DNA from 2 places in the Streptomyces sp. NPDC031670 genome. Region 1 is predicted to be linked to the other one. Evidence: riboswitches for the same ligand, from Rfam matches in the RefSeq annotation. Region 1 holds a riboswitch; the other holds the start of a gene.

Region 1 (5,473 bases):
GGTGAGGTCGACGGTGACGGTGTCATCGGGGCCGAGGCGTTCGTACGGCACTCCGCTGGGGGTGACGAGCACCAGGTCCCCGACGCGTACGGAGACGTTGCCCGAGGTCCCCACGACCAGTCCCTCGTCGGCGGTGCGGCGCGCGGTAGCGATCAGCTCGGCCCAGGCCGGGGCGGTCGCCGCGCTGTCGTTCGGCTCTCCCATGGGAGTGATCCTCGCAGGCTCCGCGCCGGGGGCGGAGGGGTGAGCGGAGAGGTGAGCGGAATCTCTTCAATGGGTTCTATGACGGATATGCGCGGTCTGTCCGGCCCTGGTCGCCCCAAAACCCGGCCAAGAAGCGCCGGGATACACCGTGTGGTCCGGCTCAGTTCACCTTCCGTTCATTCAGGTTGCTTACGTTCGTCCAGCCACTGACGTCGAACGATTGCCTGGGTAAATGGAACACATCACGCTGCTGCTCGCCATTGTGGTCGTGACAGCTCTAGTGTTCGATTTCACGAACGGTTTCCACGACACCGCCAACGCGATGGCCACGACCATCTCGACCGGCGCCCTGAAGCCCAAAGCGGCGGTCGCCATGTCGGCCGCGCTCAACCTGGTCGGCGCGTTCCTGTCGGTGGAGGTCGCCAAGACGATCTCCGGCGGGATCATCAACGAGAAGGGCCTCAGAACAGAGGTCATCTTCGCGGCGCTCGTCGGCGCCATCCTGTGGAATCTGGTGACCTGGCTGCTCGGTCTGCCGTCCAGCTCCTCCCACGCCCTGTTCGGCGGTCTGATCGGCGCGGCCGTGATGTCGGCCGGCTGGTCCTCGGTGAACGGCTCCACCATCGTCACCAAGGTGCTGCTCCCCGCCGTCGCCGCCCCGATCGTCGCGGGCGTCGCCGCGACGCTCGCCACCCGGCTGACGTACCGGATCAACCGGCACGCCGACCCGGCGGCCGAGAAGGCCACCGCCAAGGGCTACCGGGCCGGACAGATCGCCTCCGCCGGTCTCGTCTCGCTCGCCCACGGCACCAACGACGCGCAGAAGACCATGGGCATCATCACCCTCGCCCTGGTCACCGGCGGCGTGCTGCACCCGGGCGCCAACCCCCCGCTGTGGGTCATCGTCTCGGCCGGCATGGCCATCGCCATGGGTACCTACCTCGGCGGCTGGCGCATCATCCGCACCATGGGCAAGGGGCTGACCGAGCTGGCGCCGCCGCAGGGCTTCGCCGCCCAGTCCGGTGCCGCGACCGTCATCCTGGCCTCCTCGCACCTCGGCTTCTCGCTCTCCACCACCCAGGTCTGCTCCGGCTCCGTCATGGGCGCCGGTCTCGGCCGCAAGGGCGGAGTGGTCCGCTGGTCCACCGCGACCCGGATGTTCATCGCCTGGGGCCTGACCCTGCCCGCCGCGGGCCTGGTCGGCGCCGGCGCCGAGTTCCTCACCGGCCAGGGCACCTGGGGCATCGTCCTCGTGGCGGTCCTGCTGCTCGCGGGCTCCGGCTTCATCTGGAAGCTGTCGCGCCGCCGGCCGGTCGACCACAACGACGTCACCAACGTCCCGGCCGCCACCCCGGCCGAGCCCGCCGGTGTCGTCACGACCGCGATGGCCGCGGTCACCCCGCCGCCCACCGCCGCCGCCGTGGCCGTCGACCTGACGGCCACCATCCCGGCGCCCGCCCCCGCCGACCCGGCCCGCCCGGCCGTCGTCTGACCCGGCAGCGCTCCCCGAAGGAATCGTCATGCACATCGACTGGGCAGCTCTCGGCACCGTCTTCGGTGTCAGCCTCATCGTCACCGTCGGCCTGGTGGGCCTGTTCACCGTCGGGATCGTCGGCCTCAGCAAGCAGCAGTCGGCCGCGACCGGCAAGGGCACCGTCACCGTGGCCCGCACCACCGCCTACCTCTGCTTCGCGCTCTGCGCGGCGGCCGTCGCGTACGGCATCAACCTGATCGTCGCCAAGTAGGCCGGCGAGCAGCGCCGCACCCTCAACGACCGCCCTCCGGCCCTGCCGGGGGGCGGTTTCCTGTGTGCCTGCGCACACTCTCCCGTCGCAGGTCAGCAGCGAGTTGACGGGCGTTCCCGGGCATGGTGGACTGCCCGAGCCATTTACGGCGGCAGAAGAGGAAGCCGGTGCGAATCCGGCGCGGTCCCGCCACTGTCATCGGGGAATGATCCCCGTGAGCCAGGAACTCTCACCGCCGGTCGACGTCATACCAGGGCGCGGACACCCTGAGTGAGGACATACCGCCATGCGCGCCTGCCTGTTGCCGGCACCTCCCGCACGTACCGGAGCTCCCCGCGGCGTTGCGGCGGGCTGATCCCATGCGTGCCGATCGCACCTTCGCGTACGGCGCCACCGCCGGTCTCCTCGGCGACCTCCTCCTCGGCGACCCCCGCCGCGGACATCCGGTCGCCGCGTTCGGCCGTGCCGCGGCGGCCGTCGAGCGCGCGCTGTGGCGCGACCACCGTGGCTGGGGCGCGCTGCACACCGCTGTGTGCGCCGGAGGCGCCGCGGGCGCCGCGCTGCTCGCCACCCGTGCCGTACGCCGCCGGCCCGCCGCATCCATCGCGCTGACCGCCGCCGCCACCTGGGCCGTGGTGGGCGGCACTTCGCTGGGCCGGGAGGCCCGGGCGATCGGCGCGGCCCTCCAGTCGGGCGACGTCGAGGCGGCCCGCGCGCGGCTGCCGCACCTGTGCGGGCGCGACCCTCAGTCCCTGGACGCGCCCGGCATCGCGCGCGCGGTCGTCGAGTCCGTCGCCGAGAACACCTCGGACGCCGTGGTGGGCGCGCTGGTGTGGGGGGCGCTCGCGGGCGTGCCGGGTCTGGTGGCGTTCCGCGCGGTCAACACCCTGGACGCGATGGTCGGCCACCGCTCGCCGCGCCATCTGCGGTACGGGTGGGCCTCGGCGCGCCTGGACGACGTGGCGGGCTGGCCGGGCGCCCGGCTGACCGCCGCGCTCGCGGTCGCGGCGGGCGGCGCGCCGCGCGCCGCCACGCGCGCGTGGCGGCGGGACGCGGCCAAGCACCCGAGCCCCAACGCCGGTCCCGTGGAGGCGTCGTTCGCGGGGGCGCTCGGCGTACGGCTCGGCGGCACCCTCTCGTACGGCGGCCGTGTCGAGCACCGGCCGGTGCTGAACGGGGACGGCCGCGCGGTGGAAGTGGCGGACATCGAGCGGGCGGTGCGGCTGTCGCGCCGGGTGGGCTGGCTGGCGCTGGGTGTGGCGATCGCGGTGAGGAAGGTACGGACATGAGCGGTGGACTGCTGGTCGCGGGCACCACGTCGGACGCGGGCAAGAGCGTCGTCACCGCCGGGATCTGCCGGTGGCTGGTGCGCCGGGGTGTGAAGGTCGCGCCCTTCAAGGGACAGAACATGTCCCTCAACTCCTTCGTGACGCGCGAGGGCGCGGAGATCGGGCGCGCGCAGGCGATGCAGGCGCAGGCGGCGCGCGTGGAGCCGTCCGCGCTGATGAACCCCGTGCTGCTCAAGCCGGGGAGCGACCGTTCGAGCCAGGTCGTGCTGATGGGCAGACCGGTGGGCGAGCTGAGCGCCCGCGGCTACCACGGCGGACGCCAGGAGGCGCTTCTGGGCACGGTCGTGGACTGCCTGGAGCGGCTGCGGGGCACATATGACGCCGTGATCTGCGAGGGGGCGGGCAGCCCGGCCGAGATCAATCTGCGGCGCACCGACATCGTCAACATGGGCATCGCGCGCGCCGCGAGGCTGCCGGTGGTGGTGGTCGGCGACATCGACCGGGGCGGGGTGTTCGCCTCGTTCTTCGGTACGACGGCGCTGCTGAGCCCCGAGGACCAGGCGCTGGTCGCCGGGTACATCGTCAACAAGTTCCGCGGCGACGTCTCGCTCCTTCAGCCCGGCATCGACATGCTGCGCGGGCTCACCGGGCGGCATACGTACGGGATCCTGCCGTTCGCGCACGGGCTCGGCATCGACGAGGAGGACGGCCTGCGGGTGTCGCTGCGCGGCGCCGTGCGCGAGTCCGTGGTGGCACCGCCGGTCGGCGAGGACGTGCTGCGGGTCGCGGTGTGCGCGGTGCCGCTGATGTCCAACTTCACGGACGTGGACGCGCTCGCCGCCGAACCGGGCGTGATCGTACGGTTCGTGGACCGGCCCGAGGAGCTGGCCGACGCCGATCTGGTCGTGGTGCCGGGAACCCGGGGCACGGTCCGGGCGTTGGAGTGGCTGAGGGAACGGGGGCTGGCGCGGGAGCTGGCGCGCAGGGCGGCCGAGGGGCGCCCGGTGCTGGGGATCTGCGGCGGCTACCAGCTGCTCGGCGAACACATCGAGGACGAGGTCGAGTCACGGGCGGGTTCCGTGACGGGTCTCGGACTGCTGCCCGTGCGGGTGCGGTTCGCGGCCGAGAAGACCCTCGCCCGGCCGGCCGGCGAGGCGCTGGGCGAGCGCGTGGAGGGATACGAGATCCACCACGGCGTCGCCGAAGTGCTGGGCGGGGACCGGTTCATCTGCGATGACGACGGAAACGGCCTGGACGGATGCCGGGTCGGTGCGGTCTGGGGGACGCACTGGCACGGGGCACTGGAGAGCGACGGATTCAGACGACGGTTCCTGGAGCGGGTCGCGAGCGCCGCCGGCCGGCGTTTCGTGCCCGCCCCCGACACGTCGTTCGGGGTGCTGCGCGAAGAGCAGCTGGACCGCCTCGGCGACCTCATCGAAGAACACGCGGACACGGACGCGCTCCTGCGGCTGATCGAGCAGGGCGCGCCCGCAGGACTTCCCTTCATCGCACCTGGAGCACCCGCATGAGCACTGTGCTGTTGTTGTCGACCGCCGACACGGATCTACTGGCGGCCCGGGCCTCCGGGGCGCCCTTCCGGATCGGCAACCCCACCCGTATCGACGTGGCGGAGGAGCTGCCCGCGCTGATCAAGGGCGCGTCGGTGGCCGTCGTGCGCCTGCTGGGCGGCAAGCGCGCCTGGGAGGACGGGCTCGCCGCGCTGAAGGCGTCCGGCATCCCCACGGTGCTGCTGGGCGGCGAGTCCGTGCCGGACGCGGAGCTGATGGCCGAGTCCTCGGCCCCGGCCGGCGTGGTCGCCGAGGCCCTGCGCTATCTGGTCGAGGGCGGTCCCGGCAACCTCGTGGAGCTGTCGCGGTTCCTCTCCGACACCGTGCTGCTCACGGGCGTCGGCTTCGCGGAGCCGCAGAAGATGCCCGAGTGGGGCGTGCACGGCACGCGCGCGTACGTGGAGGGCCGCCCCACGGTCGGCGTGCTCTTCTACCGCGCCCACCAGCTCTCCGGGAACACCGCCTTCGTCGACGTGCTGTGCGACCGCATCGAGGCCCAGGGCGCCAACGCCCTCGCGGTGTACGTGGGTTCGCTGCGCGGCGCGGACCCGGCGCTCTACGAGACGCTGGGCCGGGCGGACGCGCTGATCGCCACCGTCCTGGCGGCGGGCGGCACCACCGCCTCGCAGGCGAGCGCGGGCGGCGACGAGGAGGCGTGGGACATCGG
Region 2 (5,473 bases), on a different contig from region 1:
AGATCAGGTTCAGCAGGAAGCGGCGGCGGTCGGCCTTGGTCTCCAGCCGGTCGAGCTTCTCGACCTCGTTGATCCACTTGAAGCAGAACTGCGCCTTCTCACGGATGGAGGGGATGTTCTCCACCGCGTCGAACGCCGCCGCGCGGTCGTCCGGGTCGGGCAGGTAGGTGTCGAGCAGCGTCAGATAGAACTGGACGTGCACGGCCTCCTCGAAGAGCTGGCGGCTCAGGTACAGCCGCGCCTCGGGGGAGTTGATGTGCTTGTACAGCGTCAGGACCAGGTTGTTCGCCACGATCGAGTCGCCCGTGGCGAAGAACGCCACCAGCCGGCCGATCATGTGCTGCTCGCCCGGCGAGAGCTTGGCGAGGTCGGCGACGTCGGAGTGGAGGTCGACCTCCTCCACCGTCCAGGTGTTCTTGATCGCGTCCCGGTAGCGCTCGTAGAAGTCCGGGTAGCGCATCGGACGCAGGGTCAGTTCGAAGCCCGGGTCGAGCAGGTTCTTGTCGGTGGAGCTCATTACTGGCAGGCCTCGCAGGACTCGGGGTTCTCAAGGGAGCAGGCGACCGCGTCGGCGTCGGGGGCGGCCTGCTGGACGGGGATGGGGGCGCTGGCCTGCGCGGCGCGGGCGATGCGCGTGGCCGGGCGCGAGCGCAGGTAGTACGTCGTCTTCAGCCCCTGCTTCCAGGCGTACGCGTACATCGACGACAGCTTGCCGATGGTGGGCGTCTCCAGGAACAGGTTCAGCGACTGCGACTGGTCCAGGAACGGGGTACGGGCCGCGGCCATGTCGATGAGGCCGCGCTGCGGGATCTCCCAGGCCGTGCGGTAGAGCGCGCGCACGTCGGCGGGGATCCAGCTGAAGTCCTGGACCGAGCCGCTCGCCTCGCGCAGCGCCTCGCGGGACTGCGCGTCCCACACGCCGAGCCGCTTCAGGTCCTCCACCAGGTAGCCGTTGACCTGGAGGAACTCACCCGAGAGCGTCTCGCGCTTGAAGAGGTTGGAGACCTGCGGCTCGATGCACTCGTAGACGCCGGCGATGGAGGCGATGGTCGCGGTCGGGGCGATCGCGAGCAGCAGCGAGTTGCGCATGCCCACCGAGGCGATCCGCTCGCGCAGCGCCGCCCAGCGCTCCGGCCAGTTCAGCTCGACGTCGTAGTGGTCGGGGTGCAGCACACCGCGGGCCGTACGGGTCTTGTCCCAGGCCGGCAGCGGACCCGAGCGCTCGGCGAGGTCGCAGGACGCCTCGTAGGCGGTGAGCATGATGCGCTCGGCGAGCTTCGTCGACAGGGCCTTCGCCTCGGGGGAGTCGAAGGGCAGGCGCAGCTTGAAGAAGACGTCCTGGAGGCCCATCGCGCCCAGGCCCACCGGGCGCCACTTGGCGTTGGAGCGGCCGGCCTGCTCGGTCGGGTAGAAGTTGATGTCGACGACCCGGTCCAGGAACGTCACGGCGGTGCGGACGGCCGAGTCCAGACGCTCCCAGTCGATCTCGCCGGAGGCCAGTACGAAGGCGCCGAGGTTGACCGAGCCGAGGTTGCAGACGGCCGTCTCGCCGTCGTCGGTGACCTCCAGGATCTCGGTGCACAGGTTGGAGGAGTGGACCGTGTGGCCGGGCTCCGCCGTCTGGTTGGCGGTGCGGTTGGAGGCGTCCTTGAAGGTCATCCAGCCGTTGCCGGTCTGCGCCAGGGTGCGCATCATCCGGCCGTACAGGTCCCGCGCCGGGATCGTCTTCTGGGCCAGACCCGCGGCCTCGGCCCTGCGGTAGGCGGCGTCGAACTCCTCGCCCCACAGGTCGACCAGCTCGGGCACGTCGGCGGGGGAGAACAGCGACCAGGTGCCGTCCGCGTCCACCCGGCGCATGAACTCGTCCGGGATCCAGTGCGCCAGGTTCAGGTTGTGGGTGCGCCGGGCGTCCTCACCGGTGTTGTCGCGCAGCTCCAGGAACTCCTCGATGTCGGAGTGCCAGGTCTCCAGGTAGACCGCCGCGGCGCCCTTGCGCCGGCCGCCCTGGTTGACGGCCGCCACCGAGGCGTCCAGCGTCTTCAGGAACGGGACGATGCCGTTGGAGTGGCCGTTGGTGCCCCGGATGAGCGAGCCGCGCGAGCGGATGCGGGAGTACGACAGGCCGATGCCGCCGGCGTGCTTGGACAGGCGCGCCACCTGGTGGTAGCGGTCGTAGATCGAGTCCAGCTCGTCCAGCGGGGAGTCCAGCAGGTAGCAGCTGGACATCTGCGGGTGGCGGGTGCCGGAGTTGAAGAGCGTGGGGGAGGACGGCAGGTAGTCGAGCCGGCTCATCAGCCCGTACAGCGAGGCGACCTCGTCCAGCGCGCGCACCGAGTCGTCCTCGGCCAGGCCCGCCGCGACCCGGAGCATGAAGTACTGCGGGGTCTCGATGACCTGGCGGGTGATCGGGTGGCGCAGGAGGTAGCGGGAGTAGAGCGTGCGCAGGCCGAAGTAGCCGAAGCGGTCGTCGGCGCCGTCCGCGAGGGAGGCCTCGACCAGCGCGTCGAGCCGGGCCGCGTGCAGCCGCACGAAGTCGGCGGTGCGGTCCGCGATCAGCCCCTCGCGGTGGCCGACCTCGACCGACTCGGAGAACGAGATGGAGCCCTGGCCCGCGGCCTCCTCGGCGATCGTGAGCGTCAGCAGCCGGGCGGCGAGACGGGAGTACGCCGGGTCCTCGGAGATCAGACCCGCGGCGGCCTCGGTGGCGAGCCCACGCAACTCCGCCTCGTCCGAGCGCGCGTTGCGTCCGCGCAGCGCGGCGGCGGCGACCCGGCCGGGGTCGGTGTCCACCAGATCGGCGGTGAGGTCGGTCAGGGTCCGCAGCAGCGCGGTCCCGGGGGCGTCGACCGACTCCTCGGTGATCGCTGAAGCGGGATCCGCAGGGGCGATGGTCACGTGGGGGCACTCCTCGCTCGGCACGGGGCCTCGGGGAAGTGCGCGGGCACACGGACACACCCCCTCGGGGGTACGCCGCGTCCACTGCCCATTCCGCGAGGCCCGGACGTCTCGGCACCCGGACCGGACGGTCAGGGCGGGCTGTTCGGCAGGTCCTCGGACTGAACAAGTACGCGAATGCGTACCAGTACACCGTTGCGGGACAGTTCCGGATTTGCACCGGATTCCCCTGCGGCGACAGCGAGCATGAGCATACATCTTGTGCCGGGCGGTCGTGGCGCCCCCACATGTTGTGTCGCATCCGTACCGGAGTGTGTGTGCTGGGTAGTTGCTTCACTGCGGGCCGGCGGGGGCTTGTCGCGCGGTTCCCCGCGCCCCTGAGGGGGTTGCGGATGCCCTAGGCCGGAACCGCGAGGCGGTCGTGGGCATTCCCCCGAGCCACGAAAACGGGCCGCCGGGTTTCCCCGGCGGCCCGTCTCATGTTGTCCGGCTCAGTGCGCCGAGCCCGCCGTCGCCGGGGGCAGTTCGACCTCCACGCCCGGGTCGCCCGCGTCCGCGGTGTAGTCCTGCGGGGACGTCTCGTCGGCCCCGTCAGGGGCCTTCACGGCCCGCAGGACGAACGTGAGGACCACCGTGACCGCCACGTTCAGGACGAAGGCCGTCAGGCCGATGTAGCCGATCTCACCGATGCCGGGGATCTCCCTGGAGCTGCCGCCGAAGTGCTTCTGGGTGGGGGAGGCGACCCCGTACGCGGCGAGCGTGCCGTACGCCATGCCGACCGCCCAGCCCGCGAGCAGCGCCCAGCGGTGGAACCAGCGCGTGAACAGACCGCCCACCAGGGCCGGGAAGGTCTGCAGGATCCAGATGCCGCCGAGCAGCTGGAAGTTGATCGCGACCGTCTTGTCCATGGTCAGGACGAAGACCAGCGCGCCCACCTTCACCAGAAGCGAGACGATCTTGGAGACCTGTGCCTCCTGCTTGGGCGTGGCGTCCGGCTTGATGAAGTCCCGGTAGATGTTGCGGGTGAACAGGTTCGCCGCCGCGATCGACATGATGGCCGCCGGGACGAGCGCGCCGATGCCGATCGCCGCGAAGGCCACGCCCGCGAACCAGTCCGGGAACATGTCCTCGAAGAGCTGCGGGATGGCCAGCTGGCCGTTCTTGACCTTGACCCCGGCGGCGATCGCCATGAAGCCGAGCAGCGCGAGCAGCCCCAGCATCAGCGAGTACAGGGGCAGGATCGTGGTGTTGCGGCGGATGACGTTGCGGCTGCGGGAGGAGAGGGTCGCCGTGATCGAGTGCGGGTACATGAACAGCGCCAGCGCGGAGCCGAGGGCGAGCGTGGCGTAGGTCCACTGGCCCGCCTCGCCGGGCACCAGCGCGCCGGTGGGCTTGCCGGCCGCGTTGGGCGTCTCGAACTTGTGCCGGGCCGCCGCGAAGATGTCGTCGAAGCCGCCGAGCTTGATCGGGATGTAGATGATCGCCACCAGGATGACGATGTAGATCAGCGTGTCCTTCACGAACGCGATCAGGGCGGGGGCGCGCAGACCCGAGGAGTAGGTGTACGCGGCGAGCACCGCGAACGCGATCAGCAGCGGCAGGTCCTTGACGAACCAGTTGCCGGAGCCGCCGATGCCCATCACGTCCAGCACCGCCTGGATGCCGACGAGCTGGAGCGCGATGTAGGGCATCGTGGCGAGGATGCCGGTGACCGCGACCGCGAGCGAGAGGCTCTTGGAGCCGAACCGGCCGCGTACGAAGTCCGAGGTCGTCACATAGCCGTGCTTGTGCGAGACCGACCAGAGCCGCGGCAGGAAGGTGAAGATGAGCGGATAGACGAGGATCGTGTACGGCACCGCGAAGAACCCGGCCGCGCCCGCCGCGTACACCGCCGCCGGGACCGCGACGAAGGTGTACGCCGTGTAGAGGTCACCGCCGAGCAGGAACCAGGTGACCCAGGTGCCGAAGGAGCGCCCGCCCAGCCCCCATTCGTCGAGGCTGTGCTCGTTCTCGGCGCGGCGCCAGCGGGCGGCCATGAAGCCGACGACCGTGACGGCGAGGAAGAAGAAGATGAAGACGCCGAGCGCGACGCCGTTCACCCCGTCCTTGGCTGCGAGCGTCACTTGCCCTCACCCGCCTTGCGGCCCTGCTGGTCACGCTGCCACAGCTTGTACGCGAGCATCGTGAGCGCGGTGGATATGACCACCCACAGCATCTGGTACCAGTAGAAGAACGGGATCCCGGCGAGGGCCGGGTCGGCCTTCGCGTACGAACCGACCCACAGCATCGCCACGAAGGGCGCGATCAGGCAGAGCGCGATGACCACGCGCACCGGCGTGATCACCGCTCTCGGCGTTTGCGTTGTTTCCGGCATGGTGGCTCCGTCCCCTCACTGTGCTCACCTGTTGTAATGCGCACGAAATCTAGGGGACGGAATCCCGCCACGGAACCCCTGTACCGGATACCGGACGTGAACCGGCGGCCGGCTCAGCCGGCCGGCTGCCTCAGTCCGTCGGCCGCTTGAGCCGTGCGACGAACTTGTAGCGGTCGCCGCGGTAGACCGAGCGCACCCACTCCA

Evidence for each region. Region 1 has a riboswitch for cobalamin ahead of ACZ5ID_RS13540 (cobalamin biosynthesis protein). Riboswitches for the same ligand answer to the same signal wherever they lie in the genome.
Region 2: another riboswitch for cobalamin. It lies ahead of ACZ5ID_RS29395 (ribonucleoside-diphosphate reductase subunit alpha); the one in region 1 lies ahead of ACZ5ID_RS13540 (cobalamin biosynthesis protein).

Annotation. Positions count from the first base shown of each region.
Region 1 covers NZ_JBVILC010000006.1:32,428-37,900, forward strand. Annotated here, with positions in the region: gene ACZ5ID_RS13525 (class II aldolase/adducin family protein) at 1-204, opposite strand, end outside; gene ACZ5ID_RS13530 (inorganic phosphate transporter) at 437-1,696, shown strand; gene ACZ5ID_RS13535 (hypothetical protein) at 1,725-1,949, shown strand; cobalamin riboswitch at 2,056-2,252, shown strand; gene ACZ5ID_RS13540 (cobalamin biosynthesis protein) at 2,309-3,238, shown strand; gene ACZ5ID_RS13545 (cobyric acid synthase) at 3,235-4,767, shown strand; gene cobN (cobaltochelatase subunit CobN) at 4,764-5,473, shown strand, end outside.
Region 2 covers NZ_JBVILC010000020.1:61,673-67,145, reverse strand. Annotated here, with positions in the region: gene ACZ5ID_RS29400 (ribonucleotide-diphosphate reductase subunit beta) at 1-517, opposite strand, end outside; gene ACZ5ID_RS29395 (ribonucleoside-diphosphate reductase subunit alpha) at 517-2,895, opposite strand; cobalamin riboswitch at 3,026-3,165, opposite strand; gene mctP (monocarboxylate uptake permease MctP) at 3,387-5,018, opposite strand; gene ACZ5ID_RS29385 (DUF3311 domain-containing protein) at 5,015-5,269, opposite strand; gene ACZ5ID_RS29380 (GntR family transcriptional regulator) at 5,400-5,473, opposite strand, start outside.